3 regions of the Faecalimicrobium sp. JNUCC 81 genome follow, and region 1 is predicted to be linked to each of the others. Evidence: riboswitches for the same ligand, from Rfam matches in the RefSeq annotation. Region 1 holds a riboswitch; each other region holds the start of a gene.

Region 1 (2,208 bases):
TCAATAAGCGCTATTGAACTTTCAAAGAAATATGATTTTATATATGCAGCTGTAGGAGTTCACCCACATGATGTTGGTGAACTTGATGATACTGCAATAGAAACTTTAAGAAAATTAGCTACTGAAAATGATAAAGTAGTAGCAATAGGAGAAATAGGGCTTGATTATTATTACGATAACTCTCCTAGAGAAGTACAAAAAGAGTGGTTTAAAAAGCAAATAGAGTTAGCTAATGAATTAAAATTACCTATAATAATACATGATAGAGATGCACATGGAGATACTTTTGAAATAATCAAAAATACTAAAAATCCTGAAATAGGATGTGTGCTACACTGTTATAGTGGAAATGTAGAATTAGCTAAGGAATATATAAAAATGGGTTGTTATATTTCTATACCAGGAACTGTAACTTTCAAAAATAATAAAAAAACTAGGGAGGTAGTAAGAGAAATACCTCTAGAGTATTTATTAATAGAAACAGACTCTCCCTATATGGCACCAGAGCCGCATAGGGGCAAAAGAAATGACCCATCATTAGTTCAATTTGTTGCAGATAAGATAGCACAAGAAAAAGGTATATCTTATGAAGAAGTATGTGAAGCTACAAAAGAAAATGCTAAGAAATTCTTTGGTATAAATAAATAAATTATAAAAAGCACATAAAATCTAACTAGATTTTATGTGCTTTTTTTATATATGAAACATATTTTTATAAAAAAACAGAAATGCATATAAATGAATAGACATATATACCATATAGGGTTTAATATATAGTTAGATACTTTGAAGCATATTCTGTATATGGGTACCTAGAATATGTGGAGTTATTGGTACAACCGGCTAAAAATATCTACTGATGTTTTTAGTCTTTTTTTATATAAAATAATGGGAGGGAATATGGGGCCTTTGAATATAAATAAATTTGAAGAAAAATATTGGGCAATAAGAGAAGATATCTTATCTAATGATAAGCCTGGATTTAGCATAGTATATCAGCCTAAAGTCGATATAATAAATAGAAATATAATATCATGGGAGATTTTAAGTAGATGGTATAATCCCAAGTTTGGGTTAGTACCTCCACTAGAATTTATAGAAATAATAAGAGATTTAGATAAAGAATATGAGTTTGATATACATGTATTTGAAAAAATGTGTAAGGATATAATAAAAAGTAACTGTATTTATAACACATATTCTATAAATATATCTATAAATACATTAAAGAGTCCTTCTATATATGAGGACATATTAGGAATAACAAAGAAATATTCAATTAACCCAGAACAAATAATACTTGAAATACTAGAAACAGACCCTATAAATGAATATGAAGGAATTATAGAAACAATAAATAAATTAGATGAAAAAGGTTATAAGATATCAATAGACGATTTTGGAACAGGATATTCTTCTTATTATAGATTATGTAATATTAATTTTGTTGAAATAAAAATACCTAGAGAGTTTTTACCAAAGCCTAATGATAATAAAGAAAAAAAGCTTAAAGTCTTAAGAGGAATTGTTGATATGGGAAAAAGCTTAGGATGTAAAGTAGTTATAGAAGGAATAGAAACACAAGATGATCATAATATAGCTATGAATCTTGGAATAGATTATGGTCAGGGATATCTTTACTCACGTCCAGTATCATTTAAAAAATATACAGAAATGATAATGATGTAATACATAAAAAATTTAGATAATTATTCTAATAAGAAATAGCGCTTATTTACTAAATAAGTGCTATTTTTTATGGTATAAAAGGTAAGTATATTTAAATATCTATAATTTAAAAATAATTTTAAAATTTTTCAAATAACCATTTAGGTCTAAGAAATAACCATTTACACACTATATATTGTAAAAATATATAAAAATATTATTCTTATATAATGATAAGGTATTTTTAATCAGAAAAGGAGGAACTATATTATATGGGTCAAATATGCATTATTTCTGATATTCATTCTAATATTCATTCACTAAGAAAATTCTTAAAATATATAGAAGAAAAATATGATATAGATTATATTTTAAATCTTGGTGATTTTGTTCAAGATGGGCCTAATCCATGCGAAGTATTTGATATAGTTATGAATGACAAAAGATTTATAAATATTATGGGTAATAAAGAATATGAATTAATCAATTATAATCATGATGATTGTTTGTTCTTTGATGAAGAAGAATCACATGAATTAT
Region 2 (2,208 bases), 1.3 Mb from region 1:
CAACAGCAATTACACCTAATATCGGAAATCCAACTGCTGTTATAAAAAATGATGCCATTGCTATCCATGTATTATCTCCTGCTGATTGCCCAAGAAATGGTGGAAATATTAAGTTTCCTGCTCCAAAGAATAAAGAAAAAAGCATTAAGCCTGTAAGTAATAAATCTTTTTTTGATAAATCGTTCATTTTTATATCCTCCTGTTTTAATTATATTTTTCAGTACTTCATTATTTCACCTTCAATGTCCATTAAAATTCCCCCTTTCAAAAACAAAAAAACCGCCCCTTGTAAAATACAAGGGACGGATTATCCGCGTTACCACCCTAGTTCCAAAAATTAAGGTTATAAAAAATAAACCTATTTTTGGCTCTCAGTTACGTATCTATCAATACGCTTACCTTTTAACGGTGGAAGATACCGGCAATACTTACTGAAAATACGTTCAGCATTGCTTCTCAGAGATGATTTTTCAGTATAATTTGAACATTGGTTTTCAGCAAACACCAACTCTCTGTGGAACAAAAGAATACTTACTTTTTCTCTTCATAGAATTTGTTTTTAAAAAATTTATTAATCTAATAATATAGACTATTTTTACTTATGTCAACATAAAAAATTAAATTTTTTATATTTTTATATTTTTTCAAATAATCAATTAATTTCTAAAGTACATAAAAAATATATTAATTAAGTAAATAAAATTACAATTTTTTGCGATCATATTAAGAAAATAATATAAATATATATAATACCTTAAATATTTACAAAAATTACCATTCATGTTAATATAAAATGTAAAATTAAATATAAAATAAAATTAAATTAGCAAACCCGAAGTGATTCGGCGACGCAAAGCTATAGGGACTTTTTTTAAGTCAGCCAGTTGCATAAATTTTGTATCTTATTTGTATTTTAGAAGAAGAGTATTAACTGGTTTATGTTGATGCTCTTTTATTTTTGTATTATGTAAGTGGGTTTTAATAACTATAATATTTTAATGTGTGAGGAGTGATTAAATAATAAAATAACTAAGCCTTAAATAGTTAATTATGTTAGTAGTGCTGATAAATTAACAGATAAAGCAAAATAATAAAGGGGAAAAAATGAAAAATGAATTTTAAATTAAGAGAAAAAAGTAAAGAAAAAAACAAAAGTATAAAAACTCAACTTGCTTTAACAATTGTGTGTTTTGCAGTTATTTGCTGTATATGTTTAGGAGCTATTACAAGTTTTTTAAATTATAAGACTTCTAACAGCATTTTATCTAAAACAGCAGTAGAGACTACTAAACAAGCTGCTGAAACTGTTTCTCAAAAAATTACAAATCTTAAAAATGCAGCAATTCAAACAGGTATTATAAAAGAACTCTCAGATCCTAAGGTGAACTTAGAAGAAAAACAAAGTATTATAACTAGACAGGAAAAGCTATATGGATTATCATTAGGTCAAATTTTAGATGCAAATGGTAAGGATCTTTTTAGTGGAAAAGATTATTCTGGAAGAGATTATTTTAAAATATCTATGGAAGGAAAAGCTTATATGAGTAGTCCTGTTGTAAGTCAAGTGACAGGAAATCTTACACTTGTAGTTTCAGCACCTATTTGGGAAAATGGAGTACAAGGTAGTAAAATAGTAGGGGTTGTAACTTTTGACCCAGACAAAGACTTCTTAAATGAAATTGTTAATAACATAAAAATAAGTAAAAATAGTTATGCTTATCTTCTTAACCATGAAGGAACAACAATTGCTCATAGAGATACTAGTCTTATCGGTGAAGAAAATACTATAAAAGAATCAGCAACAAATAAGGATTTATTACCTTTTGCAGAAGCTGATAAAAAGCTTATTTCAGGAAAAACAGGATACACTGATGTAGATTTAAGAGGAGATGATTGGATTTTAGGATATGCTCCAGTAAAAGATAGTGATAATTGGGGTGTAGGTGTAATGATAAATAAAAATGATTTCCTTGGCCAAATGTATACTTCAATAATGATTACAGTTATATTATCTATAATATTTACAATTATAGCATTTATTGTAGCAATAAAGTTCTCTAATAAAATAGGAAATCCATTAAAGGAATGTAGTGAAAGATTGAAAAAATTGGCTGAAGGTGATTTAAATTCAGAGATACCAGTTATAGATGAGGATAATGAAATAGGTCTAGTAGCAGATGCTACAGGTAAAATAGTTACTGATTTTAG
Region 3 (2,208 bases), 920 kb from region 1:
TCAAGTGAAAACTTAACAGCAGCAGAATCAAGAATAAGGGACGTAGATGTTGCTAAAGAAATGATGAACTTATCTAAGTTAAACTTATTAACTCAAGCTTCTCAAGCTATGATGGCTCAAGCTAAATCTCAGCCAGAAGGTGTAATGCAATTATTAAGATAATTGTAGTTACAATTTAACAAAAATAGACATAATTCCAAATTATGTCTATTTTTGATTTAATTATAAATAAATGAAAAATATTTTTATATTCTAGTGTATATATGTACATATTTTCCCATATATATGTACATATATATGGGAAAATATGTTATAATATAAGCATAGATGTTAGAATATGTATAAAAAGAACTAAAAATAAAATTTAATAGGCAAACCTAGGGAAATCTAGGGACGCAAAACTATAGGGGCTAACGTTTTTAACTATGCCAGCCAGCTGCCGAAGAGTTAATAGACTTTTTGTTATCATTTTGATATGAAAAAATACTCTGCTGCAGAGTATTTTTTTTATATTAAAACTACTAATTATAATTGCTATAACAAATTTAAAAATAATAAATTTATACAAACACGGAGAAATAATTAGAAACTGATATATTTTGTCGGAAAAAATACAAATATGATAAAAAATATAAATATATTAGGAAAAAGTATGAAAAATATTGACAAAAAATGAAAAAATTGATAAAAATTGATAAAATTTGTAAATTTTTGTTAGAATCCATACAATTATCTCGAAAAAAGAGTTATAATATATATTAGATATGATTTAGGAAGAATAATCCAAACATAAGTATATAAAAGTGTAGTGTAAAAGTATTTTTAATTTTGTTCTAGTTTTGTGGATTGTATTACACACGAATTATAATACCATGAAATAATATAGACTACTCTTTCTGAGTAGTTTTTTTAGATTAAAAAATAGGAGGAGTTATGAGTATATACAATTTATTAAAAGTTGGTTTAGATGCAACAGACTTAAGAAATAAAGTTATTTCAAATAATGTGGCAAATATAAATACGCCAAATTATAAAAGAAAGTATGTGAGTTTTGAAGACAGTCTAAAAGGCAAAATGGATGATAAGGCTAAAATAGAGGTTAAGGCAGATGATACTTCAATAGTTAGATTAGATGGTAATAATGTTGATTTAGAAAGTGAAAAGGTAAATCAGGCAGCGACAACTCTTCAATATAATGCCCTAGTTAATATAACTAATATTAAGTTAGCAATGATCAAGAGTGTAATATCAGGGAGGTAATTAAATGAATATTTTTAGTGGGATGAGAATAAGTGCAAGTGGACTTTCAGCAGAAAGAATGAGAATTGACACTATATCATCAAATGTAGCAAATCTAAAGACGACAAGAACTGAAAATGGGGGAGCTTATAGACGAAAAGTAGCAGTATTTCAAGAAAACTTTGATGAGAAATTAGGGATGTTAGGTGTAAAAACGGTAGCAATAGAAGAAGATAAATCTCCATTAAGAAAACTATATAAACCAGATCATCCGGATGCAGATGCTCAAGGATATGTTGAATATCCAAATGTTGATATTCTTACAGAACGAGCAGATGTATTATCAGCAATTAGAAGTTATGAATCTAATGTTGAGACTTTGAATGCTCAAAAGAATATAATTTCAAAGGCATTAGAAATAGGAAGATAAATATAAATTTGGAGGAAGTTATGCAATCAATTACAAGTATAGGGGCAAATTCTAATATATTTGCAAAAGGAATAAAAAATGAAGTAGTAAACACTCAAGAAAAAAATGATTTTTCCCAAATCATAAAAGATGCTATACACAAAGTCAATGATTATCAAGTAAATGCCAATAGTTCTATAGAAGGTCTAGTGAAGGGTGAAGGATCAAGTATGCATAACGTAATGTTAACAATGCAAGAGTCACAAATTTCAATGCAACTAATGCTAGAAATTAGAAATAAACTATATGAGGCTTATCAAGAAGTAAATAGGGTGCAATTGTAGCCTATTGACAAGGAGTATGCAGATGAATTTAAAAGAAATTATACAAAAAATAAAGGATTTTATAAGCACTAAAAAACAACAGTTTCTAGAACTAAAAAAAGAGAAAAAAATAGCAATTATAGTTGCAGTGGTAGCGGGTATATTAGCAGTAGTATTTGGAACAGGTTATTTAAAAGAGAATAAGTATAAAGTACTTTTCTCAGGATTAGATTCTAA

The links. A riboswitch is a leader RNA that binds a small molecule or an ion and turns the genes downstream of it on or off. The one in region 1 is predicted to bind cyclic di-GMP.
Region 2: linked by a shared signal. The riboswitch ahead of JNUCC81_RS05960 (methyl-accepting chemotaxis protein) and the one ahead of JNUCC81_RS18040 (EAL domain-containing protein) in region 1 are both predicted to bind cyclic di-GMP.
Region 3: linked by a shared signal. The riboswitch ahead of flgB (flagellar basal body rod protein FlgB) and the one ahead of JNUCC81_RS18040 (EAL domain-containing protein) in region 1 are both predicted to bind cyclic di-GMP.

Annotation. Positions count from the first base shown of each region.
Region 1 is NZ_CM132203.1:3,690,125-3,692,332, reverse strand. Features, by position in the region: gene JNUCC81_RS18045 (TatD family hydrolase) at 1-648, shown strand, start outside; cyclic di-GMP riboswitch class II at 771-854, shown strand; gene JNUCC81_RS18040 (EAL domain-containing protein) at 901-1,689, shown strand; gene JNUCC81_RS18035 (metallophosphoesterase family protein) at 1,941-2,208, shown strand, end outside.
Region 2 is NZ_CM132203.1:1,186,356-1,188,563, forward strand. Features, by position in the region: gene brnQ (branched-chain amino acid transport system II carrier protein) at 1-187, opposite strand, end outside; T-box leader at 296-557, opposite strand; cyclic di-GMP riboswitch class I at 816-892, shown strand; gene JNUCC81_RS05960 (methyl-accepting chemotaxis protein) at 1,112-2,208, shown strand, end outside.
Region 3 is NZ_CM132203.1:2,766,203-2,768,410, reverse strand. Features, by position in the region: gene flgL (flagellar hook-associated protein FlgL) at 1-162, shown strand, start outside; cyclic di-GMP riboswitch class I at 361-444, shown strand; gene flgB (flagellar basal body rod protein FlgB) at 934-1,260, shown strand; gene flgC (flagellar basal body rod protein FlgC) at 1,265-1,669, shown strand; gene fliE (flagellar hook-basal body complex protein FliE) at 1,690-1,992, shown strand; gene fliF (flagellar basal-body MS-ring/collar protein FliF) at 2,015-2,208, shown strand, end outside.